3 regions of the Nocardioides sp. NBC_00368 genome follow, and region 3 is predicted to be linked to each of the others. Evidence: riboswitches for the same ligand, from Rfam matches in the RefSeq annotation. Region 3 holds a riboswitch; each other region holds the start of a gene.
The links. A riboswitch is a leader RNA that binds a small molecule or an ion and turns the genes downstream of it on or off. The one in region 3 is predicted to bind cobalamin.

Region 1: another riboswitch for cobalamin. It lies ahead of OG984_RS29255 (ABC transporter substrate-binding protein); the one in region 3 lies ahead of OG984_RS28390 (cobaltochelatase subunit CobN).
Region 2: another riboswitch for cobalamin. It lies ahead of OG984_RS12215 (prenyltransferase/squalene oxidase repeat-containing protein); the one in region 3 lies ahead of OG984_RS28390 (cobaltochelatase subunit CobN).

The regions. Positions count from the first base shown of each region.
Region 1 is NZ_CP107970.1:6,109,503-6,119,522, reverse strand. It holds gene OG984_RS29265 (sugar ABC transporter ATP-binding protein) at 1-847, opposite strand, end outside; gene OG984_RS29260 (NAD(P)H-dependent oxidoreductase) at 1,026-1,724, shown strand; cobalamin riboswitch at 1,753-1,939, shown strand; gene OG984_RS29255 (ABC transporter substrate-binding protein) at 1,994-3,058, shown strand; gene OG984_RS29250 (FecCD family ABC transporter permease) at 3,058-4,077, shown strand; gene OG984_RS29245 (ABC transporter ATP-binding protein) at 4,074-4,841, shown strand; gene OG984_RS29240 (glycoside hydrolase family 16 protein) at 4,838-5,701, opposite strand; gene OG984_RS29235 (hypothetical protein) at 5,869-6,084, shown strand; gene OG984_RS29230 (amino acid permease) at 6,081-7,622, shown strand; gene OG984_RS29225 (S1C family serine protease) at 7,623-8,780, opposite strand; gene OG984_RS29220 (class E sortase) at 8,905-9,579, shown strand; gene OG984_RS29215 (class II glutamine amidotransferase) at 9,709-10,020, opposite strand, start outside.
Region 2 is NZ_CP107970.1:2,568,131-2,578,150, forward strand. It holds gene OG984_RS12205 (energy-coupling factor transporter transmembrane component T) at 1-1,010, opposite strand, end outside; gene OG984_RS12210 (hypothetical protein) at 1,007-1,612, opposite strand; gene OG984_RS12215 (prenyltransferase/squalene oxidase repeat-containing protein) at 1,606-2,679, opposite strand; cobalamin riboswitch at 2,746-2,867, opposite strand; gene OG984_RS12220 (glycoside hydrolase family 19 protein) at 2,948-3,613, shown strand; gene OG984_RS12225 (NYN domain-containing protein) at 3,624-4,385, opposite strand; gene gatB (Asp-tRNA(Asn)/Glu-tRNA(Gln) amidotransferase subunit GatB) at 4,516-6,009, opposite strand; gene gatA (Asp-tRNA(Asn)/Glu-tRNA(Gln) amidotransferase subunit GatA) at 6,006-7,499, opposite strand; gene gatC (Asp-tRNA(Asn)/Glu-tRNA(Gln) amidotransferase subunit GatC) at 7,496-7,795, opposite strand; gene OG984_RS12245 (SigE family RNA polymerase sigma factor) at 7,938-8,447, shown strand; gene OG984_RS12250 (hypothetical protein) at 8,444-9,562, shown strand; gene OG984_RS12255 (glycosyltransferase) at 9,574-10,020, opposite strand, start outside.
Region 3 is NZ_CP107970.1:5,935,922-5,945,941, forward strand. It holds gene OG984_RS28370 ((2Fe-2S) ferredoxin domain-containing protein) at 1-468, opposite strand, end outside; gene OG984_RS28375 (cobalt-precorrin-6A reductase) at 465-1,190, opposite strand; gene OG984_RS28380 (cobyric acid synthase) at 1,187-2,686, opposite strand; gene cobF (precorrin-6A synthase (deacetylating)) at 2,683-3,474, opposite strand; gene OG984_RS28390 (cobaltochelatase subunit CobN) at 3,474-7,079, opposite strand; cobalamin riboswitch at 7,114-7,236, opposite strand; gene OG984_RS28395 (GNAT family N-acetyltransferase) at 7,236-7,799, opposite strand; gene OG984_RS28400 (phytoene desaturase family protein) at 7,810-9,258, opposite strand; gene pcaDC (bifunctional 3-oxoadipate enol-lactonase/4-carboxymuconolactone decarboxylase PcaDC) at 9,269-10,020, opposite strand, start outside.

The sequences.
Region 1 (10,020 bases), 170 kb from region 3:
CACCTTCGCGGACGGTGAGGCTGATGTCCTGGAACAGGCCGGTGCGGGTGAGGCCGCTGACCTCGAGCAGGGGCTTGCCGACGGTGGCCTCGAGCTTCGGGTAGAGGTCGGAGACCTCGCGCCCGACCAGTCGCTGGACGATCTCGTCCTCGGTGACCGCGGCGATCGGGTCGGTGGAGATGTAGGCGCCGTCGCGCATCACCGTGATGGTGTCGCACAGCGCGAACACCTCGTCGAAGCGGTGCGAGATGAACACGACGGCGCAGCCCTGGTCGCGCAGCGTGCGCGCCACGGTCATCAGTCGCTCGACCTCGTTGCCCGACAGGGCCGCGGTCGGCTCGTCCATGATCAGGACCTTGGCGTCGAGCGAGAGCGCCTTGGCGATCTCGATCAGCTGCTGGTCGGCGATCGAGAGACCCTCGGTCGGGCGGTCGGGCTCGATCGGCACGCCGAGCCGGGCGAAGAGCTCGATGACCTCGGTGCGCATAGCGGCACGGTCGATCCTGCCCCAGCGGTTGGTCGGCTGGCGTCCCATGAAGATGTTCTCGGTGACCGAGAGGTCGGGGAAGAGGGTCGGCTCCTGGTAGATGACCGCGACGCCGGCCTGCTTGGCCTCGGCGGTGTTGCGGAAGTCGACCTGCTCCCCGGAGAGCAGATAGTCGCCGGCGTCGCGGCGGTAGAGCCCGGCGACGATCTTGACCAGGGTCGACTTCCCGGCTCCGTTCTCCCCCACGAGCGCGTGGATGGATCCGGCCTCGACCCGGAGGCTTCCAGACCGGAGGGCGCGTACGGGGCCGAACGACTTGGCCACGTCCCGCAGCTCCAGTGCGGCGGGTGTGTCCGGCATGGGCAGCTCCTCGAATTGAAAGGTTTCAAGCCTGGTTTACGCTAGTGATGGCAATCACATACGTCAACACTCTTCGGCCGCTAATTTGAGCGAGGTTCGGACTTTGTGGTCAGACCGGCACGACGCCCACCCACATCCAGGCGGGAATCCTGCCGCGTCAGACCGCGTTCAGAGACCCATGCACGCACTCTGGGTATGGGCACATCCGCACGCGTCGTCCCTCAACGGACGGTTGCAGGAGGCGGGCCGGAACGCTCTCGTCGCGACCGGCTGGACCGTCGACGAGATCGACCTCTATCGAGAAGGTTTCAATCCACTTCTGGTGGAACGGGGCGAGGCCGACGTACGCCACCACCAGGACCGCCTGCGGGAGGCAGATCTGCTGGTCGTGCAGTTCCCGCTGTGGTGGTATTCGGTGCCGGCCATCCTCAAGGGCTGGATCGACCGGGTCTTCGAGTCGGGGTTCGCCTTCGACGTACCGGATCCGGAGACCGGCAAGCCGCTCAAGTACGGCAAGGGCGGCCTGGCCGGCAAGCGCGCCCTGACCATCGTCACGGCCGGCGACCGGGCCGCGACCCTGGGCCCGCGCGGGATCAGCGGCCACATCGAGGACGTCCTGTGGCCGCTGCTGCACGGCACGTTCTGGTACACCGGGATGGACCCGCTGCGTCCGCACCTGATCACCGACGCCGACCTCGTCGACGCCGAGGTCATGGCACGGATCGAGGCCGACCTGAGCGTACGTCTCGAGGGCGTGATGACGGAGCCGCGGATCGCCTACCGGCCGATGGTCGAGGAGCAGTACGACCACACGATCAAGCTCCACGACTCGGTTGCGCCCGGGCAGGACGGGCTCAGCGCCCATCGCGAGGGCTGAGGGCGTCACGGCGGCGGGCGGGCGCGCCTGCTACGGTCTTCGGGCCAGCCGCTCGGGACGTAGTCCCGGCACGGGAACCCGGTGAGAGTCCGGGACTGACGCGCAGCGGTGTGGGTGACGGACGGGACACTGTGCCACTGGGCCCTCGGGTCTGGGAAGGCGTCTCGCGCCGGTCGATCCCGAGTCCGAAGACCTGCTGGCCCTGCAGCAGACCGCTGCCGGTCAGCACGGGCGACGCGCACCAGCCCGCGACCCGCTCGAGGACCGACGTGCACCTGTCTCGCACCATCCGACCGACCCTGATCCGAACGGTCGCCGCGAGCGCCGTGCTGGTGCTCGGCGCCGCACTGGTCGGCTGCGGAGCCGGCCAGCCCTCCGGCGCGCAGCAGGCGGCGGCCGACGCCGGCGACGCTGCCGGCTTCCCGTTCACGCTGACCAACTGCGGTCGCGAGATCACCCTCGAGGCGCCACCCGAGCGGGCGGTCTCGCTCAACCAGGGTTCCACCGAGATCCTGCTCTCGCTCGGCCTCGCCGACCGGATGGCCGGCACCGCGGTGTGGACCGACCCGGTGCTCGACTCGCTCGCCGAGGACAACGAGCGCGTCCCCCGGCTCGCTGACGACTGGCCCTCCTACGAGCGCGTACTGGAGGCCGAGCCCGACTTCGTCACCGCCTCCTTCATCAGCACCCTGGGCGAGGGTGGGGTGACCACGCCGGAGGACCTGGAGAAGCTGGGCGTCGGCTCCTACCTCTCCCCCGCCGAGTGCGTCAAGGACAACGAGGGCGACGACGACGGCACCCGTCTCGACCCTCTCGAGATCGAGACGATCTTCCAGGAGATCACCGACCTGGCGCGGATCTTCGGCGTCCCCGACCGCGGCGAGAAGCTGGTCGCCGACCTGTCGCAGCGGCTGGAGGCCGCCCGGACGAAGGCACCCGCCGGCGAGGTGAGCGCGATGTACTGGTTCGCGAACTCCGAGTCGCCCTACCTGGCCGGCTGCTGCGGCGGCCCCGGCATCATCGGCCGCACCCTCGGTGTGGAGAACGTCTTCGACGACACCACCGACGAGTGGCCGCAGATCAACTGGGAGACCGTCGCCGAGCGCAACCCCGACGTCATCGTCCTCGGCGACCTGACCCGCAAGAGCCAGACCGCCGAGACGGCCCGCGCCAAGATCGACTACCTGAAGAGCAACCCGGTCACCGCCCGGATGGACGCGGTCCGCAACGACCGCTTCGTGACGGTCTCCGGCGCCGAGCTCAACCCCTCGATCCGCACCGTCTACGCGGTCGAGAACGTCGCCGACCAGCTGGCCGCCCTCGGCCTCCGCTGATGTCGGCGCGCCGCGTCCCCCGCGCCGGCGTCCTGCTGGCCCTGGCTCCCCTGGTGGTGGTCGCCTCGGTGGCGGGCGCCATCACCGTCGGCCCCTCCGACCTGAGCATCGCCGACGTCTACGGCGTCGTGGCCGACCGGGCCGGGCTCGGGTCCTCCGAGCTGACGCTGCTGCAGCAGAGCATCGTGTGGGACCTGCGGCTGCCGCGTACGTTGCTCGCGGGGATCTGCGGTGCGGGTCTCGCCATCTGCGGGATCATCCTGCAGTCGCTGCTGCGCAACCCGCTCGCCGACCCGTTCGTGCTCGGCATCTCCTCGGGTGCCTCCACCGGCGCGGTCTCGATCGTCGTCCTCGGCGTCGGCTCGGGCGCGATCGGGCTCTCCACCGGGGCGTTCGCCGGTGCGCTCGCCTCGTTCGCCCTGGTGCTGCTGCTCGCCTCGCTCGCCGGCGGCACCACCGACCGGCTCATCCTGGCCGGCATCGCGGCGACCCAGCTCTTCTCGGCGCTCACCTCGTTCATCGTGTTCACCGCAGCCGATGCCGAGCAGACCCGCGGGGTGCTGTTCTGGCTGCTCGGGTCGCTCTCCTCGGCCAGCTGGACCGACGTACTCGTGTGCGGGGTGATCGTGCTCGGCGGGCTGCTCTGCTGCGTCGTCGGCGCCGGCTGGCTGGACGCGTTCGCGTTCGGCAACGACGCGGCGGCCTCGCTCGGCGTCGACGTCGCGCGCATCCGGGCGGTGCTGCTGGTGCTGACGGCGCTGATGACGGCCGTCATCGTCGCGACCTCGGGCGCGATCGGATTCGTCGGGCTGGTCCTCCCCCACCTGGCCCGCGCCCTGGTCGGGGTCGGGCACCGGCTGCTGCTCCCGGCCACCGCGCTGCTCGGCGCGATCTTCCTGATCTGGGTCGACACCGCGGCCCGGACCGTGATCGACCCCGAAGAGCTCCCCGTCGGGGTGGCGACCGCGCTGGTCGGGGTGCCGGCCTTCGCGCTGGTGCTGATGAGGGCGCGGCGATGACCGCGCTCGAGGCCGGCCGGGTCAGCTGGGCTCCCCGCGGCCGACTCGTCGTCGACGACGTGTCCCTCCAGGTCGAGGACGGCGCCACCGTCGGCCTGCTCGGGCCCAACGGGTCCGGGAAGTCCTCGCTGATCCGGATCCTGGCCGGGCTCCGGCCGCCGGACTCGGGCGACGTCCTGCTCGACGGCAGCCCGCTCGGCGGCATGTCCCGGCGCCGCCTCGCGCGCCGGCTCGCCGTCGTCGAGCAGGAGCCCGCGACCAGCCAGGACCTCCGCGTACGCGACGTCGTCGCCCTCGGCCGGATCCCGCACCGCCCGGCCTGGGCGCCCGACAGCGCCCAGGACCGCGCCGTCATCGAGGAGGCCGCCGCCCATGCTGGGATCGCCGACCGCCTCGAGCAGCGCTTCTCGACCCTGTCGGGCGGCGAGCGGCAGCGTACGCAGATCGCCCGGGCGCTCGCCCAGGAGCCGGACATCCTGCTCCTGGACGAGCCGACGAACCACCTCGACGTACGTCACCAGCTGGCGCTGCTCGCACTGGTCCGCCGGATGCCCACGACCTGCCTCGTCGCCCTGCACGACCTCAACCTCGCCGCCGCCTACTGCGACCAGGTCTTCGTGCTCGCCGAGGGCCGCGTCGTGGCCGGAGGCCCGCCCGCCGAGGTGCTGACCGAGTCGCTCATCGCCGAGGTCTACGGAGTCCGCGCCCGGGTGCACCACGACGAGGGCGTCGTCATCCGCTTCCTCGGCCCGGTCACCGCCTAGAGCTGGGAGTCGTAGACGCGTACGTAGTCCACGACCATGCGCTGCGGGAACTGGGTCGTGCCGTCGGGGTTGCCGGGCCAGTTGCCGCCGACCGCGACGTTGAGGATGAAGAAGAACGGCTGGTCGAAGACCCAGGGGTTGGCCCCGGTGCTGGCCGTGGTGAAGGTCTGGTAGGCGACCCCGTCGACGGACCAGGTGATCGAGCCGGGCCGCCAGTCGATGGCGAAGGTGTGGAAGGTGTCGGCGAAGGACCAGCCCTGCGGGTGCATGTACTGCCCGGTGATGCCGTTGCCGCCGGAGTAGCCCGGGCCGTGCAGGGTGCCATGGACGAGGTGGGGCTCGTAGCCGACGTTCTCCATGATGTCGATCTCACCGGCGTTGGGCCACGGCGTGTTCGGGAACTGGCCGCCCAGCATCCAGAACGCCGGCCAGATGCCCTGCCCGCGCGGGATCTGGATGCGCGCCTCGAGCCGTCCGAACTTCGGCTGGACCTTGCCCTTGGTGGTGAGGCGGGCCGAGGTGTAGCCGCCACCGCTCTGCCGGGCGGTGATGACCAGGTTGCCGTTGCCGTCGAGGGCGGAGTTGTCGCGGGAGTCGGTGTAGGTCTGCAGCTCGTTGTTGCCCCAGCCACCCCCGCCCGTCTCGTGGTTCCAGTTGGCGGGGTTGGGCGCGCTGCCGGCGGGCCCGTCGAACTCGTCGGACCAGGTCAGGGCGGCGGCCTCCACCTCTCCGGCCCGGGACGCGCCGGCCTCCGGGTCGGGCACCGCGGCCGGCGCGGCCAACGGGGCGACCAGGACGAGGGCCAGGGCTGCGGTCATGGTGAGTGTGGTGCGGATGGTGCGGATCCTCGAGCTACGCATCGAACGCTCCTTCATGGGGGTTAACTGTAAAGCGACCTTACAGTTATTCGCCGCCCTCTGGAACGGAAACGCCGGGCGACGTCCGGTCACCGCCAGTAGGCGCTCGATGCGCTCTAATGGGTCACCGGAGCGGGGCCATCGGGGGCCCTGCGGGTGAGGTGATCGCAATGGCACGGGATCCGTACAGGCCACGGACGCCGATCATCGGCATGGTGATGGTGTTCCTCGCGTTGGCGATCGTCGGGGTGACGGCCTACCTGCATCTGGGCTGGTGGTCGCTGATCGGCTACGCGGCCGCGGCGGTCATCGCCGTGGTCGGCGGCTGGCTGCTGTTCAAGGACGTGCCCGAGCCACCCCACTCCGGACCTGGAGCGAGCCGATGACCGACACCGACGACCAGACCATCGACCCGGCCGGCCACCAGGCGGTCGGCCTGACGGACGAGGACGAGGGCTACCACAAGAGCCTCAGCCCGCGGCAGCTGCAGATGATCGCGATCGGCGGCGCCATCGGCACCGGCCTGTTCCTGGGCGCGGGCGGCCGCCTGCACGAGGCAGGGCCCGGCCTGTTCCTCGTCTACGCCTTCTGCGGCGTCTTCGTCTTCCTCATCCTGCGCGCGCTCGGCGAGCTCGTGCTGCACCGACCGTCGTCGGGGTCGTTCGTCTCCTACGCGCGTGAGTTCCTGGGTGAGCCGGCCGCGTTCGCCGCCGGCTGGATGTACTTCCTGAACTGGGCGATGACCTCGATCGTCGACGTCACGGCGATCGCGACGTACGTGCACTTCTGGGGCACCTTCGAGGTCGTCCCGCAATGGGTGATCGCGCTCGTCGCGCTCGCCGTCGTGCTCTCGATGAACCTGATCTCGGTGAAGCTCTTCGGCGAGCTGGAGTTCTGGGCAGCGCTGATCAAGGTGGTCGCGCTGCTGGGCTTCCTGGTGCTGGGGATGATCGTGCTCGCCGGTCGCGAGGAGCTGAACGGCCAGGAGACCGGTATCGGCATGGTCCTCGACAACGGCGGGCTCTTCCCGGTCGGCGCGCTCCCGCTGGTCATCGTCGTGTCCGGCGTCGTCTTCGCGTACGCCGCGGTCGAGCTCGTCGGCACCGCCGCCGGTGAGACCGCCGAGCCGGCGAAGGTCATGCCCCGCGCGATCAACTCGGTGATCGCCCGGATCGCGGTCTTCTACGTCGGCTCGCTCGTGCTGCTGGCGCTGCTGCTGCCCTACACGACCTATCGGGCCGACGAGAGCCCGTTCGTGACGTTCTTCGACCAGCTCGGGATCGCGAACTCCGGCACGATCATGAACCTCGTCGTGCTGACCGCGGCACTGTCCTCGCTCAACGCCGGCCTCTACTCGACCGGCCGGATCCTGCGCTCGATGGCGATGAGCGGGAGCGCGCCGGCCTTCACCGCCCGGATGTCGAGGAACGGGGTGCCGTTCGGCGGGATCCTGCTCACCGGCAGCATCACCCTCCTCGGCGTCGGCCTCAATGCGGTCGTCCCCGGGCAGGCGTTCGAGATCGTGCTGAACATGTCGGCGCTCGGCATCATCGCGTCCTGGGCGACCATCGTGATCTGCCAGATCCAGCTCTACCGGCGGTGGAAGAAGGGTCTGATGTACCGGCCCGACTTCCGGCTGTGGGGCTCGCCGTGGACCGGATACGCGACCCTGGTGTTCCTCGCGGTCGTCCTCGTCCTGATGGGCTTCGACTACCCGATCGGCACCTGGACGGTCGCCACCCTCGCCATCATCATCCCGGCGCTGATGATCGGCTGGCGCCTCGTCCGTGACCGCGTCCGGCAGATCGCTCTCGAGCGCGAGGGCCACACCGGCGCGATCCCGATCAGGGCCGAGCGCCCGATCGCCGAAGAGGCGACGGGCGGCGGCCCCCGCGACGACGAGGGGCCCGACAGCCGGGCCTGATCAGGCCACGGGGCCCTCGCCCAGGGTCACGGTGGCGGTGTGCGCCTCGCCGGCGGCATCGGTCCAGCCGACCGAGATCCGGTCACCCGGTTCGTGGTTCCCGAGAACCGAGGTGATGTCGTCGATGCTCGCCACGGCGGTGCCGTCGACGGAGGTGATCGTGCTGCCCTCGGCGATCCCGCCCGCCTCGGCGGCACCGTCCTCGACGACACCGACGACCAGTGTCGACCTGGTCGTGTCGACCTGCACCCCGAGGGCCGCTGCCGGGCCGCCGATCTCGACGTCGCCCGACTCCTCTCCGGCGAGGATCTGGGCGGCGATGTCGAGCACGGTTCCGATCGGGATCGCATAGCCGGAGATCTCGGCCGAGCCGGAGGTCGCGGCGACGTTCATGCCGATGACCTCGCCGTCCTCGTCCAGCAGCGCGCCGCCGGAATCGCCGGAGACGACGTCGGCATCCGTCTCGATCAGGTCGGTCAGGTCGGCGGCGGTCCCGTCCTCGTTGCCGACCGTGATCGCGGTGCTCGGGTCGGTGACCGTGCCGTCCGCGGCCGAGAGCTCACCCTGACCTTCGGCGTTGCCGACGGAGGTGACCGTCTCACCCCGGGTCGCGGCGCCCCGGTCGGTCGCGACGGTCGAGAGCCCGGAGGCGTCCTCGAGCTGCAGCACCGCGACGTCGCGGACGTCGTCGTAGCCGAGCACGGTCGCGTCGTACGTCGTGCCCGTGCTCGGGTCGGTCACCGTGATCGAGGTGGCGCCCTCGACGACGTGGTGGTTGGTCACCACGATCCCGTCCTCGGTGATGGTGAGGCCCGTGCCGGCGCCCTGGGCCGTGCCGTAGTCGACGGTCGTGTTGACCAGCACGACGCCGGTCGACTCGGAGTCGGTCGCAGGCTCGGAGTCGACCGTCGCGGCCGAGGTGCCGAGGCTCTGCCGGTAGGGATCAACCGTCCTACCGCCGTAGCCCTCGACGGATCCGTATCCAGAGCCGTATCCGGGGCCGTATCCGGAGCCATATCCGGGGCCGGACTCGGCGACGTACGTCCGGGTCGCGCCGACCGCGGCCACCGCGAGGGCCGGGGTGGCGACGGGGATCGCGACGAGCGGGATCGCCAGGGCGGCGACGACAGACTGGCGGATGCGGCGTGAGCGGGACATCGGGTCCTCCTTGAGGCGGTTGATGTCTCGAGAATCCGCCCGCCTGCTGTGGGCTTCCTGTGAACCAGGCACGGACTGGCTGGGAACGTCAGCAGTCCGCGATCGGGCTGAGATGCTTGACCCGATGTCCACCGAGTCGCAGAGCCAGCATCAGGGGCGCCGGTCGCTCTTCCGGGCCGGCATCGTCATGGTCGTCGCCGGACTGCTCATCCTCGGCTACGTCGCCTGGGAGCTCTACGGAACCACCATCGTCAGCAAGCAGCGCCAGCGAGAGGCGACCTCGAGGATCGAACAGGCATGGGGCTCAGGCGAGACCGAGGTGAGCACCGAGTTCGGGTCGGCCGAGGCTCTCATCGAGATCCCCCGCTTCGGCGACGACTACCGGATCCCGGTCCTTGAAGGCACCTCCGACCGTGCCCTCGGCGCCGGCTTCGGCCACTTCGAGGGCACCGCCGATCCCGGAGAGGTCGGCAACTTCGCGCTCGCCGGCCACCGGGTCACCCACGGCGAGCCGCTGCGCGACCTCCCCGAGCTGCGGCCAGGGGACGAGATCCGCGTGCTGACCAGGGAGAAGAGGTACGTCTACGCCCTCACCAGCGGCGGCGATGACCTGATCGTCCCGTTCACCTCGATCTGGGTCACCGACCCGCTTCCCGACAACCCGGAGCGAGGCGGCGTGGAACCCGAGCAGGTGGAGGGGCAGCGCCTGATCACCCTCACCACCTGCTCCGAGCTCTTCCACACCGACAACCGGATGATCGCCTTCGGGAAGCTGGTCTCCGAGGAGCCGACCAGGTAGAACCACCACGGGCCCGGAGCAGACGCTGCGCGGCGTACGGCTCGGAATGAAAACTCTCCGGATGGGGTACCTCTGGGCATGGCCGAACCCACCGTCCCCCACCTTCAGCAGATGGGCGAAGCCCCGCCGTCAGTCGCGGGCCCGCATCGAGTCGACGCCGAGCTGCACGACCGGATCCAGCCGGGTGATCTCCCGGGTGGCCAGGTCGACCATGACCGCCGTGTCGGCGGGCACCGGGGTCCACCCCGGCTGGTCGAGACCGCTGGAGACGATCTCGAGACCGTGGTCGGTCCTGCGGTAGTCCATCGCGAAGTACTCCGTGGTGTGACGCGGCGGGATCTCACCCTCGTCGTCGAAGAGCTCGCGCAGGGCGCGCAGGGGCGAGTCGGCACGCGAGTTGATGTGGATCGCGAACATGTGCGTCCGGGTGAGCATCAGCGC
Region 2 (10,020 bases), 2.8 Mb from region 3:
GGCGCGGTGCTCACCCCGGGGAAGGCCACCGGGACCTGCGACCGCGCGACCCACCAGCCCACGACCGCGACCAGCACACCGCTCAGCGCCACCACGATCTCCGGCCAGCGCCACCGGTCCGGCCGGTAGACGGTTCGTGAGACCCGGCGACCGGCCAACCTCAGCCCGATGGCCGCGGCCCCGACGCCGAGCACCAGCATGCTGGTCGCCAGCCAGCCCGGCGTGGTCCCGTCCAGCACCGCGTAGACGCCGGCACAGAGCCCGACGAGCGAGACCAGCATGAGCACCGAGGTGACCCGCCTGGTGGCGACCGGGACCCCGGCCGTACGTCCGTAGCCGCGCGTGTCCATGCCGGCCGCGAGCGCCATCGACCGCTCCAGCGCGTCCTCGAGCACCGGGACCAGGAAGCGGCGCAGCCGCTTGACCCTCCCGGTCGCCCCTGCCCGTAGCCGCTGTGCGGCGCGGACCCGCTGCACCGACTCGGCCAGCTGCGGCAGCACGGTCACCGCGACGACGACCGCGGTCCCGATCTCGTAGAGCGCCGGCGGCAGCGACCGCAGCAGTCGTTTCGGGTTGGCCAGCGCGTTGGCCGCACCGACGCAGATCACGATCACGCCGAGCCGCATGCCGTCGTAGAGGCCGGCCAGCAGCGCCTCGCGGGTGAGCGGCCCGAGCAGCCGGATCCCCAGCACCCATTCGGGAAGCGGGATCTCGGGCAGGTCGATGAGCACGTGACCCGGCACGGCACCCAGGAGCACCCGGAAGAGCACCCGGGTGGCGACGATGAACAGGGCGAGGCCGACGTAGAGCCGGAACGCCTTCGCCCACGGCTGCTCCCCGCGGCGGGCCGCGACCACGACCGAGACCACCCCCACCAGCAGCAGGAGCAGCAGCGGGTTGGTGGTGAAGGAGGCGTACGCAGCCAGGCCGATCGCCCACACCCACCAGGCCACGGGGTGCAGATCACGGGGCAGGCGCGCGACCGCTGCCTCACGAAGCACAGTGCTCATCGCCGACGCCACCACACGACACCGGCGACGGAGAAGAGGGCGAGGATCCCGGCCGGAGCGACCCAGCCGGGCAGCTGCCGGGGCTCGGAGGGCGAGTCCTCCGGAGATAACTCCGGCGACGGGCTTGAGGGCGCCCCCACAGCATCCCCAAGTTCCGTCGCCGGAGCGGTAACGACATCGTCGTCTATCCACGTGAACGCAACACCCTGCCCGGAGGTCACGCTGATTTCGGTAACATTTCTGGAGGCGTAGCTCCAGGCCCCGGATTCGTCGGTGACCCACAGCGACCAGTAGGCGTCGGCGGGCGGCATCTGGGCGCAGCCGGCGGTCTTCGGCCGGCCGTCGACCCGGCAGACGACGCTGGGCATCGAGGTCACGTAGGTGAGCGGATGCCCCGCCTTCTCGAAGAGGTCGGCACCGGTGTCGCCCTCCTCGGGCCGGACGCAGGCGATCTCGGGGTCGCCGCCCAGGGCGTTGGGCTCGACGACGACGGTGACGTCGTCGCACGCCTCCGCGGCAGAAGCTGGAGCCGGGGTGAGGACGGGTGCGGTGGCCCCGGCGAGGATCGCCAGGGCCACCATCGCGGACCGTAGGCTCAGCACGCGCTCTTCGTGGTCGCGTCCTTGGGCAGGAAGACGAGGGACGGCAGCGCCTGCGCGGCCGCGAGGCGGTACATCCCCTCGGACTCCTTGGCCAGCCCCTTGGTGTTGCCCTCGGTCAGGGCGGCGTCGTCGTAGGCCACCGCGCCGACGTCGTCACCGCAGGTCACGACGTGCTCGGAGACCCAGGTCGCGGCCTTCTCGGCAGCATCGGTCTCACCGGCGCGGCCGAACGCCCACCCGGCCAGGCCGGTGGTGTTGGAGTTGGCGACGTTGCCGGTCGCCGCCTTGAACGAACCGTCCTCGGCCTGGGTCTCCTTCAGCCACTCGACGCCCGCCTCGACGGCCTTCTCGGCCTCGGGAGAGGCGACCGAGGACAGCGCGATCAGCGCGAACGCGGTGGCGTCGGCGTCCGGAGCCGCCTTCGGGTCACCGTCGCAGGTCTGGTCGGCGGCCGCGGGGTCAGCCGTGAAGGTGACCCGGAACCAGCCCTCCTCGCACTGCTGCCCGGCCAGGAACTCCGCGGCGGCCGTGGCCTCCTTGCTCTCCGCGTTGCTCAGCGCCCAGACCGCGTACGACTGCCCGATGGTGTTGGAGTAGTCGGCCGCCTCCTTGTTCTTGGGGTCGAGCTCGTCGGCGATGCGGCCGTTCTCGGCGACGGTGCCCTCGAGCTGCTTCAGCAGACCGGGGTCGGAGGCATCGATGTTCTGCTGGAGGACGAGCGCCTTCGCGGTGGCCCCGGCCGAGGTCACGGTGCCGAACCCGGGCGAGGTGTAGGCCTTCTTGTTCGTCATCACGGCCGCGGCGATCGTGGCGATCTCCTCGTCGTAGCCACCGACCTCGGCCAGCGCGATCCCGATGTCGGCGCTGAGCCCGAAGTCGTCGGTGCCGTACTGCGCGTTGCGGGCCACACCCTTCGGCGCCTGGGCGACGAGCCAGTCGGCCACGGAGGTCGACACCTTCGCGTCGTAGGTGGGCTTCTCCCCCTCCTCGACGGCCTTCTCGCCGCAGCCGGCGAGCGAGGTGAGGGCGAGGGCGGCGGCGATGCCACCGAGGACGGTCTTCTTCATGGTTCCTTCCGCGCTGTTCGTCGGGAAGGCCAAGGGCCGACCCGCTGCTTTCCACGACAGCGTCAGGTCAGTACGCGTCCGTCGGCAGGTGCTCCGGCTCGCTCAGGACCCTCGATGTCCCGGGCCTACGGTTGCGGGTCAGCGCCGGGATTCGACCGGCTTCCCCCACCACGGCGTGTGTTGATTGAGGCTCTGCTTGATTCGGGGGTCATCTTATGCCGGGTCGGCCCTGCTTGCGGGATCGCCGTCGAGGAGTCACTCTGTCCCCATGCGCCACAGGATTCTCGGCCTTGTCGCAACCTTGATCTCGGCCACCCTTCTCTCCCTCTGCCCGGCCACGACGGCAGTCGCGGCCCCGGCTCGGGCCTCGGTCACGTACGCCGATCTGGTTGCCATGTTCGGCGACAAGGTCGGGAACAAGAAGACCGTCGAGACCGGGCTGCCGACCCTCAACCGCGCCATGTCCGACGCCCGGATCACGACCCCCTACCGGCAGGCGGCCTACCTCACCACGCTCGCCAACGAGAGCTCCTTCCACCACGACGCCAAGGGCCCCCACGACAAGCGGAAGTACGCCGGCCGCGGCTACATCCAGCTGACCGGCGAGGCCAACTACACCGACGCCGGCGCCTACTTCGGGATCGACCTGCGTCGTCGCCCCGAGCTGGCCCGCTCGCTGGACCACAGCGCGCCGATCTCGCGGTGGTACTGGACCGTCGCCCGCGACATCAACCCGCTCGCCGACGCCCTCGAGATGGGCAAGGTCAACGCGGCGATCGGCTATCCCCCCAACAAGGAGGAGGACGCCGAGCGCTGCCGCGACTTCAAGGCCGCGCTGAGGCACCTCAACGGGTCGGTGCCCAAGGGGATCAAGTGCGCCCGCCCGAAGCCGAAGAAGGCAGAGGACCAGGACCGCACCGCGGACGCGTCCTAGTAGGCGTACGTCACTTCTTGCTGTTGCGCTTGTCGCTGACCGCGATCGCCGAGGTGCCCTCGTCCTTGAGCTCGAAGAGGTCGATCGCCTTGATGAGCTTGGTCCAGGTGGCGTACCCGTAGTTGCGCGGGTCCTCGGAGGACTGGTTGCGGATGCGGGAGACGACCGTGCCGACCAGGGCCCAGCCGTCGTCGTCGGCGGCCGCGGCGATGGAGTTGCGCAGCAGCTGGATCAGCCGGGCGTTGCGCTTCAGCACCTGTCCCGTGGTCGCCGAGGAGGACGGCTTGCGGGCGGGCGTGGCACCGGCCTCGGAGTCGGCGTCGGTCTCCTCCTCGGAGCCGCCGAGCTTCTCGACCACGGTGAACCGGGTGCAGGCGCTCTTGAACGGCGCCGGGGTCTTCTCCCGGCCGTAGCCGTAGACCGCGCGGCCCTTCTCGCGCAGGTAGTGCACCAGCGGGGTGAAATCGGAGTCGGAGGAGACCAGTGCAAACGCGTCCGGGATCGCCGCGTGCAGCAGCTCCACGGCGTCGATGGCGAGCGCCATGTCGGAGGCGTTCTTGTGGGCGGTCAGGTCGAACTGCTGCATCGGCCGGATGGCCGCATCGTGCAGCTCCTCGATCCAGCCCTTGAGCTCGGGCTTGGTCCAGTTCCCGTAGGCCCGCCGGATGGTCACCTCGCCGTACTCGGCCAGGTCGTTCAGGATCGCGTCGATCTTGGCCGCGGGGGCGTTGTCGGCGTCGATGAGCAGGGCGATGCGGAAGGGCTCGGTCACGCCGGACAGTCTGCCAGTGCCACCCACCGCCGAGTCGGCTCATCCTGACCAAAACCACCGCCGAGTCGGCGCGTCATGACGCGCCGACTCGGCGGATTCTGTTGTCAGGACGAGCCGACTCGGCGTGGGATCAGGAGAGCTTCTCCAGGATCAGCTCGCGCACGCGCTTGGCGTCGGCCTTGCCGCCGGTCGCCTTCATGACGGCGCCGATGAGCGCACCGGCCGCGGCCTGGTTGCCGCCGCGGATCTTCTCCGCGACAGCAGGCTGGGCGTCGATCGCCTCATCGACGGCCGCACCGAGCGCGCCGTCGTCGGAGACGACGGCGAGGCCGCGGGCGTCGATGATCTCGGAGACCGTGCCCTCACCTGCGAGCAGCCCCTCGAACACCTGGCGAGCGAGCTTGTCGGTCAGCGAACCGCCGTCGACCAGCTTCTGCACCTCCGCGACCTGGGCCGGGGTGACCCCGACCTCGGCCAGCTCGACGCCGCGGTCGTTGGCGGCCCGGGAGAGCTCCGCCATCCACCACTTGCGCGCGGCCTGGGCGGAGGCGCCCTCGGCGACGGTCGCCTCGATCAGCGTCATCGCACCGGCGGCCCACACGTCACGCATCTCCAGGTCGGAGTAGCCCCACTCGGCCTGCAGCCGCGCCCGCTTCTCAGCCGGCGGCTCGGGCAGCGTGCCACGCAGCTCCTCGACCCATTCGCGGCTCGGCGCGACCGGGACGAGATCCGGCTCGGGGAAGTAGCGGTAGTCGTCGGCGTCGGACTTCGGCCGTCCGGCCGAGGTGGTGCCGGTGTCCTCGTGGAAGTGGCGGGTCTCCTGGAAGATCGCCTCCCCCGCGTCGAGGATCCCGGCGTGGCGCGACATCTCGAAACGTACGGCCCGCTCGACCGAGCGCAGCGAGTTCACGTTCTTCGTCTCCGTGCGGGTGCCCAGCTTGTCCGAACCCTTCGGGGACAGCGACAGGTTGACGTCGCAGCGCATCGAGCCCTGGTCCATGCGTACGTCGGAGACGCCCAGCCCCAGCAGGATCTCGCGCAGCGCCGCGACGTAGGCCTTGGCCACCAGCGGCGCCTTGGCACCGGTGCCGAGGATCGGGCGGGTGACGATCTCGATCAGGGGGATGCCGGCGCGGTTGTAGTCGACCAGCGAGTAGTCGGCGCCGTGGATACGGCCGGTCGAGCCACCGATGTGGGTGGTCTTGCCGGTGTCCTCCTCCATGTGGGCGCGCTCGATCTCGACGCGGAAGGTCTCCCCCTCGACCTCGACGTCGAGGTAGCCGTCGTAGACGATCGGCTCGTCGTACTGCGAGGTCTGGAAGTTCTTCGGCATGTCCGGGTAGAAGTAGTTCTTCCGGGCGAACCGGCACCATTCCGCGATCGAGCCGTTGAGCGCGAGCCCGATCCGGATCGCGCTCTCCACCGCCTTGGCGTTCACGACCGGCATCGAGCCGGGCAGGCCGAGGCAGGTCGGGCACACCTGGGAGTTGGGCTCGCCGCCGAAGGTCGCCGGGCATCCGCAGAACATCTTGGTGTTGGTGTTGAGCTCGACGTGGACCTCCAGGCCCATCGCCGGGTCGTAGCGCTCCAGCACCTCGTCGAACGCGACAAGAGTCTCGCTCATCGGGCCACCTCCAGCTTGTCGATCGAGAGCACCGGACCGATGGCGGCCTCGAGGGCGGCACCGACGCGGTAGAGACGGGCGTCCTCCAGGACCGGCGCCAGGAGCTGTACGCCGACGGGCAACCCGTCCGCGTCGGAGACCCCGGCCGGGATGGAGATGCCGGGCGTACCGGCCAGGTTGGCCGGAATGGTGGCCAGGTCCTGCATGTACATCGCGAGCGGGTCGTCGAGCTTCGCACCCAGCGGGAACGCCGTCGACGGGGACGTCGGCGAGACCAGCACGTCGACCTGCTCGAAGGCCTTCTTGAAGTCCTCGATGATCAGCGTGCGGATCTTCTGCGCCTGGCCGTAGTAGGCGTCGTAGTAGCCGCTGCTCAGCGCGTAGGTGCCCAGGATGATGCGGCGCTTGACCTCGTCGCCGAAGCCTGCGTCACGCGAGGCCTTCATCACGTCCTCGGCGCTCGGGTCGCCGTCGGGGGTGACCCGCAGGCCGTAGCGCATCGCGTCGAACTTGGCCAGGTTGGAGGAGCACTCCGCCGGCAGGATCAGGTAGTAGGCCGCCATCGCGTGCTCGAAGCTCGGCGTGGAGACCTCGACGACGTCGGCGCCCAGCTTGGTGAGCAGGTCGACCGACTCGTTGAACTTGGCCATCACGTCGGGCGCCCAGCCCTCGCCGGCCAGCTCCTTGATGACGCCGACCTTGACGCCCTTCAGGTCGCCGGTCGCGCCCGCACGGGCGGCGTCGACGAGCCCGGTCACCGGGGTCGTGGTGGAGGTGGAGTCGAGCGGGTCGTGGCCGCCGATGAGCTCGTGCAGCAGGGCGCTGTCGAGGACCGTGCGGGTCACCGGACCGACCTGGTCCAGCGAGTTGGCCAGGGCGACCAGGCCGTAGCGGGAGACGGAGCCGTAGGTCGGCTTCACGCCGACCGTGCCGGTGACGGCACCCGGCTGACGGATCGAGCCACCGGTGTCGGTGCCGAGCGCGAGCGGCGCCTCGAAGGCGGCGACGGCGGCGGCCGAGCCACCACCGGAGCCGCCGGGGATCCGGTCGAGCTTCCACGGGTTCTTCGTCGGACCGTACGCCGAGTGCTCGGTCGAGGAGCCCATCGCGAACTCGTCCATGTTGGTCTTGCCCAGGATCGGCAGACCGGCCGCCTTGATCTTCTTGACCACGGTCGCGTCGTAGGGCGGGATCCAGCCCTCGAGGATCTTGGAGCCGCAGGTCGTCGGCAGGCCGGTGGTGGTCAGCACGTCCTTGACCGCGATCGGTACGCCGTCGAGAGCGTGCAGCGCGTCGCCGTTGGCCCGGCGCGCGTCGGAGGCGGCAGCCTGGGACAGCGCACCCTCGGCGTCGATGTGCAGGAAGGCGTGGACGTCGCCGTCGACCGCCGCGATGCGGTCGAGGTGGGCCTGGGTCAGCTCGACCGAGGTGGTCTCGCCGGCGGCGAGCGCGTCGATCAGCTCGGCGGCGGTCTTCTCGATGAGAGTCACTGCTCGTCCCCCAGGATCCTCGGCACGGCGAAGCGCTGCTCCTCGACGCTCGGCGCACCGGAGAGCGCCTGCTCCGGCGTCAGACCGGGCACGACGACGTCCTCACGGAAGACGTTGGTCAGCGGAAGCGGGTGGGAGGTGGCAGGCACGTCGTCGCCGGCAAGCCCCTGGATCGAGGCGACGGACTCGAGGATCACCTGCAGCTGCGGGGCAAGGTGATCGAGCTCGGCGTCGCTGAGGTCGATGCGGGCGAGGTCGGCCAGGTGCGCGACCTCGTCGCGGGTGATTTCTGGCATGCCGCACATCCTAGGCGGCGGGAGCCCCAACTCTCACCTCGGTAAGGCCCACGCCGGACCGGAGCTCGACACACATACAACCGATCGGTGGCCTCACCGCGTCCTCAACCCTGACAATCGGCTCGAGAGATCGGATGGATCGATGGCGAGACCCCCAACCCAGGAGCAGTTCGACGAGTTCGCCCAGGTCGCCTGGCCGCGGCTCTATCGTTCCGCCTACCTGCTCGTCGGGGACCATGCCAGTGCGGAGGACCTGGTCCAGACGGCGCTGGCGAAGACCTACGGCAACTGGGGCCGGGTACGCACGCTCGAGGCCGCCCCCGCCTATGCCCGGCAGGTCCTGTTCAACACCGCGATGAGCTGGTTCCGGAAGGCATCGTGGAACCGCGAGCGGCCCACCGAGGTCCTTCCCGACCTGGCTCACGAGAACGATCCGACCACCCGCTCGGTGCTGCTCGACGCGGTCGCCGCGCTGCCTCCGCGCCAGCGCGCCGTCGTGGTCCTCCGCTTCTACGAGGATCTCGACGTACGCCGCACCGCAGACCTCCTCGGCTGCTCGGAGGGCACGGTGAAGAGCCAGACCTCCTTCGCGCTCGACAAGCTCCGCACCATCCTCGGCGACCCGACTCTCACCCTGGAGGCGACCCAGTGACCGACAACGACCTGCGTACGCTGCTCCGCGACGCCGCCGACGAGGTCGCCGTGCCTCGTCTGGCCACCGACGAGCTCCACCTCCGCACCCGCGCCGTCCGCCGGCGCCGGCGCGCCCGCTGGGTCGCCGGTGCGGCGGCCCTGACGATGGCCGGCGCGCTCGGGACGTACGTCCTGGGCGGGGCGCTCGGCGACGACGGTCCCCACATCGCCGCGGCCGAGGGGAACCCCCGGGGCTGGGCGGTCGCGGAGGGCAACAGCGTCCACTTCGGCGACGGGAGCGTGGTGACGTACGGCGGCCGCGTGAACGACCTGCGCTACACCTCGGTCGGCCTGCTGGCCCGGAGCACGCAGTCGAACGCGCGTCTCTCGCTGATCACGACGGCCGGCGTCCAACCGCTCGACCTCGGTGACGTGAGCGACCGGCTGATCGGCACCGACCCCGACTCGCCCTACGTCTCCTGGACCGTCGACGACGGTGACGGCTGGCTGGTGCGCGTCGTCGACCTCGGCACCGGCGAGAAGGTCGCCGACGTCCCGATCTCCGGGAAGTACACCTGGGCCGGCTGGAAGACTCCGCCGGTCGCCGTCGACGGCGAGCACGCCTACGTCGCCCTCGACGACCGCACCCTCGACGTCGCCTGGCGTTCCGGGCAGGTCTCCACCTCGAAGGGGCTTCCGGGCAGCTACACCACCGAGGTGATCGATGGCCGCGCGGTGACCCAGGATGCGACCGGGGAGACCCAGAGAGTGGTCGAGGTGGCCACGGGCCAGGTGCTCCTGACCACGCGCTCCACCGACTACCCCGACGACCTGATCAGGCTCAAGCTCTCGCCCGACAGCAACCACGCCCTTGCGGCTCCCTACGCGATGTGCGACGAGAACGACAACTGCCGCTATGACACGCCGACCGCGCCGATCCACGACCTCGGCCAGGGCACCGAGACCGCCGTCGAGCTCGGCGACCACCTCGGCTGGACCCCAGAGGGGCAGCTGATCCGGGCGTCCGGGACGAAGGTGGAGATATGCGATGAGGTCGGCCAGGAGTGCGCCGATACGCCGGTCACCTTGAACAAGCGCGCCGACACGATCAGCGGCACGATGAACCAGTCCTGACCCTCGCGGGCCTACTGCGCCTTGTTCGGGCCACCGCCGTTGGAGGGCTTGTCGGTGGGCCTGCCGCCCGAGCCGGGCTGGGTGGGCGCCGCCGGGGTCGGGTCGGCCCCGCGGGTCGGGGCGGTGGAGGGCGTGGGGTCGGTGGCCTGGGTGGGCCGGGTGCTGGCGGTCGCTCCGGCCTGGCTGGGCGCCGCTTTCGGAGCCTGGGTGGGACCGGCCGTCGGCTCCTCCTCCGCCTCCGGAGCCGGACTCCGTTCGCCCGACGGCTCCGTGTCCTCACCCTGGGACTTCTTCTCGAGCGCCCCGTGGACGTCGCCGACCTCGGGTACGTCCGGGCTGCCCACCGGCGCCGCGATGGCGACCAGCCCGGCGAGCATCACCGAGCTGAAGGCCAGCACCAGTCCCCCGCGCCGAGCAGCGGGCGCGGCGGCCGCGCTCCACGCCCAGAGCCGCTCCCT
Region 3 (10,020 bases):
CAGGATGACCGCCCTGGCGGTCTCCTCCGAGCCCTTCGCGGTGCAGCGCGGGCCGCGGCAGATCAGCACCTGACGTACGTGGCCGGGGACCCGCTCCCACGCGGGCGAGGTGAGCCCGGGCTCGGTGCCGGTGATCGGCCTGGTCTCGGCCAGCACCTCGGCGAGCTCGTCACGCGTGGTCGCCAGCATGGTCGCCACCCGGATCTCCGGGCGTCGTCCGCTGCGTTCGCGCCACCAGTGGGCCGCGATCCGGCGCAGCCAGGAGTGGCCCGGGGCGAGCGGACCGAGGCTGACCCCGGCCAGGGTGATGGTCTCCACGCCGGCGTCGGCGAGCCGGGTCAGCTCGGCGGAGAGCGAAGGCCCGCCCATCTGCAGGAAGGCCACGCTCGCGTCGAGCTCGCCGGCCCAGTCGAGCAGGTCCTGGCGCCGGTCGACGTCGGTCACCGACATCCCGACGACCACCCTCATCCGAGGCTCCGGACCCAGGCGACCGCGTCGGCGACGTCATCGACGATGCGGACGCCGTCGGCGCCAGCCGGGCGGCGCACGACCACCACCGGCACGCCGAGCTCGGCCGCCGCGGCCATCTTCGGCCAGGTGAAGGTGCCGCCGGAGTCCTTGGTGACGAGCACGTCGGTCCGGTGCTCGCTCATCAGCGCGAGCTCGCCCTCGATCTCGTAGGGGCCACGGCTGGTCAGCAGTGTCCAGGGTTCGGGCAGGTCGAGGTCGGGGCGGTCGACCACGCGGGCGAGAGCCGCGTGGCCGGCCAGCGCCGGGACGAACCGGGCGAGCTCCTGGCGCCCGACCGTGATGAACGGACGCTGCCCGAGATCGGCGGCGACCGCTGCGGCTTGGTCGTGGGTGTCGACGTAGGCCCAGGACGGGTCCGCCGGCCAGCCCGGCCGCTCCAGGCGGAGCAGCGGATGGCCGGTCTGCGCGCAGGCCGCCGCCGCGTTGGCCGAGATGCCACGCGCGAACGGATGCGTCGCATCGACGACGGCGTCGAAGTGGTCGAGAGCCCCCCTCAAGCCCTCGACCCCTCCGAACCCGCCGATCCGCACCGCGCCCACCGGCAGCCGGGGCCGAGCCACCCGGCCTGCCAGCGACGAGGTGACGTCCACGCCCTCCTCGAGCAGGCGCGCCGCCAGGTCCCGGGCCTCCCCGGTCCCGCCGAGGATCAGCAGTCTCATCGGATCCCCTCACCGGCGCTCGCGGCGCGACCGGCGGTCGCGAGGTCGAGCAGCGCGTCGACGTCGAGGTGCTCCTCGACGAGGTCGCCGATCAGGTCCAGGCGGCGCTCACGGGCGGCAGGGAAGGAGACCGAGGACGGCTCGCGGCCCAGCGTGGCCCCGAGGAACGCGCCGCGGAGAGCGTCGCCCTCCAAGGAGCCGTGCCACATCGTCCCGAAGACGTTGCCGGCCTGCGCGCCACCGAGGAACTCGGTGACCCCGTCGCCGCGGGTGATCCGGCCGTGGTGGATCTCGTAGCCGCTCGCCTCGACCCCGAGCGCCGACCCGGTGGGCAGGCGGAGGTTCTTGGCGGGGGCGAAGTCGGTGCGCACATCGAGGAGCCCCAGCCCCTCGACCTCGGCGACCGACCCCTCGACCCCGTCAGGGTCGGCGATCACACCGCCGAGCATCTGGAAGCCGCCGCAGATCCCGAGGAGCGGGCGGCCGCGGCGTACGTGCTCGATCAGGGCCACGTCGAGACCGCGCGAGCGCAGCCAGGCCAGATCGCTGATCGTGGACCGGGTGCCGGGCAGCACGACCAGGTCGGCGTCGGCGACGTCGGCAGGGGAGGAGGCGAAGACGACGTCGAGGTCCGGCTCCAGGCCGAGCGCGTCGACGTCGGTGAAGTTCGAGATGCGGGGGAGGCGTACGACTGCGACCTTGCGGGTGGCACCGGCTTCCGCGCGCCGCCCCTCCAGGTCGAGCGCGTCCTCGGAGTCGAGCCACAGCGACGGCTCCCAGGGCAGCACCCCGAAGACCCGGCGCTCGGTGAGCGACTCCAGCGAGTCGAGCCCGGGCTTCAGCAGCCCGGCGTCGCCGCGGAACTTGTTGATGACAAAACCGCTGATCAGGGCCTGGTCCTCGGGCTCGAGGAGGGCCAGGGTGCCGTACATCGCCGCGAAGACCCCACCCCGGTCGATGTCGCCCACGACCACGGTCGGCAGCCCGGCATGCCGGGCCAACCCCATGTTGACGTAGTCGCCGGCCCGCAGGTTGATCTCCGCCGGGCTGCCGGCACCCTCGGCGACGATCACGTCGAAACGAGAGGCGAGATCGTCGTACGCAGCATGGGCCGCGGTCGCCAGATGCCGGCGCCCCGCCTCCCAGTCGTGTGAGGACACCTCACCGGCGGGATGCCCCATCAGCACCACGTGGCTGCGGCGGTCCGAGCCGGGCTTGAGCAGCACCGGGTTCATCGCCGGTTCCGGGGTGACCCGTGCCGCCAGCGCCTGGACCCACTGCGCCCGGCCGATCTCGGCGGTCGTCCCGCCGGTTCCGGTGGTCGAGCCTTCACCGGTGGTCGAGCTTGTCGAGACCACCATCGAGTTGTTGGACATGTTCTGCGCCTTGTAGGGCGCCACCTTCACACCGCGGCGGGCGAACGCCCGGCACAGCCCGGTCGTCACGACCGACTTGCCGGCGTCCGAGGTGGTCCCGGCGACCAGCAGCCCGCTCATCGGGTCGTCCGCGGAGCCCGCAGGAGGTAGATGTCCATCACCCAGCCGGACGTGTCCCGCAGCCGGGCGCGCGCCTCCTCGATCGCCGGAAGGACCTCGCCGACGGTGCCGGCGACGAGTTCCTCCTCGCGCGTGCCGAGGTTGCCGCCCCACCAGATCCGCCAGTCCTCGAGCCCAGGAAGCTCGACGACGCGGTTGAGCATCACCACGAGGTTGTCGTGCCCGGCCTCGACGGCCTCGAGCACCGCGCGGCCGGTGGTGACGTAGAGCGGTCGCCCGACGTCGTGGAGCACCAGCCGGTGACGGGCGGCGAGCAGCTGCACCGAGGAGATCCCGGGGATGACGTCGACCTCGACGTCGAGCTGTTCGGCGATCTGGTCGACGACGCGGATCGTGGAGTCGTAGAAGGCCGGGTCGCCCCAGACCAGGAAGCCGACGTCACCGGGGTGCTCGGCGAGCACGGCGAGGTAGCGCTCGACCCGGGCGCGGTGCCAGTCGGCGACCGCCGTCCGGTACTCCGCGTCGGTCCCGGTGAACTCCTCGCGTCGCTCGCGGGGTGCGTCGGCGACCTTCACCACCCGCGCGGGCGCGGACAGATGCCGGTCGAGCAGTTCCTCGCGGGCCCGCACCAGCGGGTCGGGCATGCCCTTCTTGACCGTGCCCGACTTGTCGGTGACCAGGAAGTAGTCGACCGACCGCATCGCGGCCACGGCCTCGAGCGTGACCTGGTCGGGGTCGCCGGGACCGACGCCGATGATCTTGATCCGACGCTTGCCAGAAGAAGTCATCACTCCTCCTCCAGGTCACCTTCGATGTCGAGGTAGATCTCCTGCATCTGCGCGACGAGCTCGGGGTCGGGTTCCTCCCACAGCCCCCGCTCGGCCGCCTCGTGCAGCCGCTCGACGATGCCGCGCAGCGCCCACGGGTTCGAGGATCGCATGAACTCCTGGTTGGTCTCGTCCAGAACGTACTCGCGGGCGAGCTTCTCGTACATCCAGTCCTGCACCACGCCGGCGGTCGCGTCGAAGCCGAAGAGGTAGTCGACGGTCGCGGCCAGCTCGAAGGCGCCCTTGTAGCCGTGGCGCTGCATCGCCGAGATCCAGCGCGGGTTGACCACGCGGGCCCGGAAGACGCGGTTGGTCTCCTCCTGCAACGTGCGGGTCTTCACGGCGTCGGGGGAGGTGGAGTCGCCGACGTACGCCTTCGGATCCGACCCGGTCAGCGCGCGGACGGTGGCGACCATGCCGCCGTGGTACTGGAAGTAGTCGTCGGAGTCGGCGATGTCGTGCTCGGCGGAGTCGACGTTCTTGGCGGCGACCTTGATCCGGCGGTAGTTGGCGCGCATGTCGTCCGCCGCCGGGGCGCCGTCGAGGTCGCGGCCGTAGGCGAAGCCGCCCCAGGCTGCGTACACGTCGGCGAGGTCCTGGTCGGAGCGCCAGTTGCCGGCCTCGATCACCTGCAGGATCCCGGCGCCGTACGACCCGGGCTTGGAGCCGAAGATCCGGGACGTCGCGCGGCGCTGGTCACCGTGTGCCTCCAGGTCCTCCAGCGTGTGCGCGCGGACGAAGTTCTTCTCGGCGGGCTCGTCCAGGTCGGCGACCATCCGGACCGCGTCGTCGAGCATCGAGACGACGTGCGGGAAGGCGTCGCGGAAGAACCCGGAGATGCGTACGGTCACGTCGATGCGCGGCCTGCCCAGCTCCTCCAGCGAGATGACGTCGAGGTGGGTGATGCGGCGCGAGGCCTCGTCCCACGCAGGTGCCACGCCGAGCAGCGCGAGCACCTCGGCGACGTCGTCGCCCGACGTACGCATCGCGCTCGTGCCCCACACGGAGAGCCCGACCGAGGTCGGGTAGTCGCCGGTCTCGTCGAGGTAGCGCTGCAGCAGCGAGTCGGCCATCGCCTGCCCGGTCTGCCACGCCAGTCGGGAGGGCACCGCGCGCGGGTCGACGGTGTAGAAGTTGCGCCCCGTCGGAAGTACGTTGACGAGCCCCCGCAGCGGCGAGCCCGACGGCCCCGCGGGGACGAAGCCACCGTCCAGCGCGTGCAGCACGGCTCCCAGCTCGTCGGTGGTCCTCGCCAGCCGGGGCACGACCTCGGTCGCGGCGAAGGCGAGAACCTGCTGAACCGCCGGGTCGTCGTGGAGCGTCTCGGCGGCGGCCGGGTCCCAGCCGGCCGCGTCCATCCGCTCCACCAGGTCGCGCGCCTGGGTCTCGATCTCGTCGACGGCCCGGGTGTCGGCGCCCTCCTTGAGGCCGAGCGCCGCCCGCAGACCGGGCACGGCGCCGCCGACGCCGCCCCACACCTGCGCGGCGCGCAGGATCGAGAGGACCAGGTTGATCCGTGCCTCACCCTCGGGGGCGCCGCCGAGCACGTGCAGGCCGTCGCGGATCTGGGCGTCCTTGATCTCGCAGAGCCAGCCGTCGATGTGGAGCATGAAGTCGTCGAAGTCGTCGTCCTCGGGACGCTCCTCCATGCCGAGGTCGCGGTGGAGCTCGGCGGCCTTCATCAGCTGCCAGATCTCGCCGCGGATGGCGGGCAGCTTGGCGGGGTCCATGGAGGAGATCCGGTCGTACTCCTCCATCAGCGACTCCAGCCGCGCGATGTCGCCGTAGGACTCCGCGCGGGCCATCGGCGGCACCAGGTGGTCGACGATCGTGGCGTGCGCGCGACGCTTGGCCTGGGCGCCCTCGCCGGGGTCGTTGACCAGGAACGGGTAGATCAGCGGCATGTTGCCGATGGCCGCATCCGGGCCGCATGACGCCGACAGCGCTGCGTTCTTGCCCGGCAGCCACTCCATCGAGCCGTGCTTGCCGAGGTGGACGACGGCGTCGGCACCGAAGCCGTGCTCGAGCCAGCGGTAGGCGCCCAGGTAGTGGTGCGAGGGCGGCAGGTCGGGGTCGTGGTAGATCGCGACCGGGTTCTCGCCGAACCCGCGCGGCGGCTGGATCAGGATGACGATGTTGCCGGCCTGAAGCGTGGCCAGCACCAGCTCGTTGTTGTCGTTGACGAAGAGCTCGCCCGGCGTCGGCCCCCAGGTCTCGACCATCTGCTCGCGCAGCTCAGCGGGGAGATCCGCGGTCCACTCGTCGTAGTCGGCCTTGGAGATCCGGACGTGGGCGTCGGTGAGCTGGGCGTTGGTCAGCCACTCCTCGTCCTGGCCGCCGGCGGCGATCAGCGCGTGGATCAGCGCGTCACCGGCTGCGGTGTCGCCCTCCTCCGCGGCGACGGAGTCGAGGATGCGTACGACCTCGTTGTCGGTCCCCAGGTCGTAGCCCTCCTCGCGGAGCCGGCGCAGCATCCGGATCGCGGAGACCGGGGTGTCCAGGCCGACCGCGTTGCCGATGCGGGCGTGCTTGGTGGGGTAGGCGGAGAGGACGAGCGCGAGACGCTTCTCGGGGTTGGGTGTGTGGCGGAGCCGGGCGTGGTTGACCGCGATCCGGGCCACCCGCGCGGCCCGCTCGGGGTCGGCGACGTAGTGGGGGAGACCCTGCTCGTCGAGCTCCTTGAACGAGAACGGGGCGGTGATGATCCGGCCGTCGAACTCGGGGATCGCGATCTGGTTGGCCGAGTCGAGCGGCGTCACGCCGTCGTCGGAGGCCTCCCACTCCGCGCGCGAGCTGGTCAGGCAGAGGCCTTGGAGCACCGGGATGTCCAGCGCCGCCATCCGCTCCACGTCCCAGGCCTCGTCCTCGCCACCGGCGGAGGCGGACGCGGGCACGGACCCGCCCGCCGCGAGCACGGTCACGATGAGCGCGTCGAGGGTGCCGAGCGCCTCGTAGAGGTCGTCGGGCGCCGAGCGCAGCGACCCCGCGAAGACGGGTACGCCGGTGGCGGCCCCGGTCGCGTCGATGGCGTCGGCCAGCGCGTGCGCGAACGCGGTGTTGCCGCTGGTCTCGTGGGCGCGGTAGTAGAGGATGCCGATCCGGGGGAGGGTGTCGTTGGCGGGCGCAGGGCGCTCCGCGAACCCCCAGGCCGGCACCTCCGCCGGCGGCTCGAACCCGAACCCGGTCAGCAGGACCGTGTCGGAGAGGAACGCGTGCAGCTGAGCGAGGTTGGCCGGCCCACCCTCGGCGAGGTAGCGGTGGGCCTCCGCGGCTACGCCCATCGGCACCGTGGAGTGCTCCATCAGCTCGGCGCTCGGCTGCTGCTCGCCGCCGAGGACCACCACCGGGGTGCCGCGCTCCTTGACGGCGCTCAGGCCGTCCCACAGGTCGGTGGGGGAGCCGAGCAGCCGGAAGACCACCAGGTCGGCCTCGGCGACCACGGCCTCGAGGTCCGTCGCCCGCGACGGGTTCGCCCAGGCGTAGTCGGCTCCGCTGGCACGGGCCGAGAGCAGGTCGGTGTCCGAGGTGGACAGAAGGGCGATGCGTACGCGTGCAGGGTCGGCCATGCCGGGGTCCTCCTAGGGGTTCTCGCCCCGTCGATCGGTCGGATAGCCCGTGGCCAGTGTCTGGCTGTGTCCGTGCCCAGAAGCTGTACGGACGTCACAGTGGCGGAACCGCCCCGGACTCTCACCGGGTTCCTGCGCCACGAGCGTGCTCGCAGCCTACCCCGCCTGACGCGCCAGCCAGGCCTCGCGGGTGATCTCGTACTCGACCTCGCCGTCGGCATGTCCGAGGAGCGGCTCCTCCCAGTCCTGCTGGAAGCCACGCACGAAGCTCATCCCGACCGAGACCATCGTCGCGCGGGAAGCCTCGTTGACGGCCATCGTCTGCGCGATCACCCGGTCGATGCCGAGGTCCTCGAACCCGTGCCGGAGCAGCTCGAGCGAGCCCTCCTTCGCGTAGCCCTGCCGCCAGTTCCGCTGGGGGAGCCGGTAGCCGAGCTCGGCCGCATCGGTGCGCGGCGGGTTGTCGGGCAGCTCGAACATGTAGAGCCCGACGGCCTCACCCGCCGCCGAATACCCGACCCACTTGCCCAGCGCATCCGTCTCCCGCGCCGAGCGGAGCCACTTGTGCATCCGCTCCTCGGTCTCCGCCGGCGTCAGCGCACGGGTGAACAGGAAGCGCAGCACCTCCGGATCCGAGTTGAGGTCGACCAGGAAGGGCAGGTGCTCCTCGCTCAGCGGGACCAGTTCGAGGCGCTCGGTGCGCAGGCGGGCTTGCGGCATGGGCGAGACGTTAGCCAGGACGTACGCCGCTGGCACCTGGTTTCTCGGCCGCGCCGAGGTGGTGCAGCGCCCGGCGGGCGGCGTGGTAGCCGCACATGCCGTGGACGCCGGCCCCCGGCGGGGTGGCCGCGGAGCAGAGGAACATCCCCGAGATGCCGGTGTCATAGGCCGCGAGGGTGGGGCGGACGACGAGCTGACGCAGGGTGTTGGCGCCGGTGGAGATGTCGCCACCGACGTAGTTGAGGTTGTACGTCGCGTAGTCGGCCGGCGTGGTCACGTGCGTGGCCACGACCTGCTCGCCGAAGCCCGGGGCGAAGCGCTCGATCTGGGCCAGCACCGCGGCGGTGGCGTCGCCCTCGTAGGCGTGCGGGACCTGGGCGTAGGCCCAGACCGGGTTGAGGTCTGCTGCCGAGCGGGACGGGTCGGCGACGTACTGCTGGCCGAGCAGCACGAACGGGCGCTCCGGCATCCGGCCGGCCGCGATCTCCCGCTCGCTCGCCGTCACCTCCTCGATCGTGCCGCCCAGGTGGACGGTCCCGGCGCGGCCGATCTCCGGGTCACGCCAGGGGATCGGGCCACGGACGGCGAGATCGACCTTGTACGCCGAGGGCCCGTGCTGCCATCGCCGCATCGCCCGGCGCTGCCGTCGGGGAAGGGCCTCGCCGACGATGTCGGCGAAGCCTCCCGGGCTGGTGTCGAACAGGGTGGCGTCGGCGTCGGGCAGGTCGGCGAGGCTGCGGACGGTGGTGCCGGTGACGATGTTGCCGCCCAGATCCTCCAGCAGCCCCGCCATCGCGAGGGTGATCGCCTGCGAGCCGCCTTCGGCGACCGGCCATCCGTGCCGGTGGCCACTGACGATGAGCATGGTGCCCACGGCGGCCGTGCCGGGGCTGCCCAGGGGACGGAACGCATGTCCGGCGCACCCGGCGAAGAGCGCCTTCGCCCGCTCCTCGTGGAACGCCCGGGCGAGCACGGTCGCCGGCGGAGCGGCCCGCAGGCCGAAGCCTGCCATCCGGAACGGGTGCCGCGGCGGGCGCAGGATCGGGCCGAGGATGTGGTCGGTGATGGCGTCGAAGCCGCGTACGACCGGGCCGAACACCTGCTGCCAACGCTGCTCGTCAGCACCCAGCCCCGCGGCGGTCTCCTCGACGGAGCGATGCAGCAGCGCGGCCTCGCCCCCGTCGAGCGGATGGGCGAGCTCGACCTCGGGGTAGCGCCAGCGCAGCCCGTATCTGTCCAGCTCCAGCTCGCGCAGGAGCGGTGAGGCCACCCCGAGCGGGTGGATCGCCGAGCAGATGTCGTGCCGCAGCCCGGGGACGGTCAGCTCGGCGGTGCGGGTGCCCCCACCGACGGTCTCCGCGGCCTCGAGGACGGTGACCCTCACGCCGTGCTGCGCGAGCACGATCGCGGCCGCGAGGCCGTTGGGTCCGGCGCCGACGACGGTCGCGGTGATGGTCATGCCCGCCAAGCTATTCGTTCAGCACCCGGTTGGCGACGGCAAACGCGGTGTTGGCGGCGGGTACGCCGACGTAGATCGAGGTCTGCAGGAGCACCTCGACGATCTCCTCGCGGGTCAGCCCGTTGGTGAGCGCGGCGCGGAGGTGGAACTCGAGCTCCTCGAAGTGGCGCCCCGCGACCAGGGCGGTGAGGACGCCGATCGAGCGGTCCCGGCGGGCGAGCCCGGGGCGGGTCCAGATCGTGCCCCAGGCATAGCGGGTGATCAGGTCCTGGTAGTCGCGGTTGACGTCGGTGATCGCGGCGGTGGCCCGGTCGACGTGGGCATCGCCGAGCACCTGGCGGCGTACGTTCATCCCGGCCGCATAGGCCGGGTCGGCCGCGGTCACGTGGGCGGTGATCAGGCTGGAGACGGCGTGCGGCGCCTCGGCGGGGGCGAGGTGGCCGACGGCGTCGAGGGTGACGAGCCGCCCGTTGCGCACACCGACGGCGATCTCCTCCAGCGAGGCGGGTGGGGTCGGGGCGTCGTCGACACCCCCGATCGCCAGGACCGGCGCGGCGATCTCGGCGAGCCGCCCGCGTACGTCGTACGCCGCCAGCGCCTCGCACACCAGCGCGTAGCTCTCCGCGTCGGCGTCGCGCAGCGAGTGGAGCAGGGCACCGCCCCGCGCGGGCTCGCGCTCGAGGAAGCCGGGGGAGAACCAGCGCTGGGTGGAGCCGGCGATCTGGGAGGCGGTGCCGGCGCCGCGTACGGTCGTGGCACGGT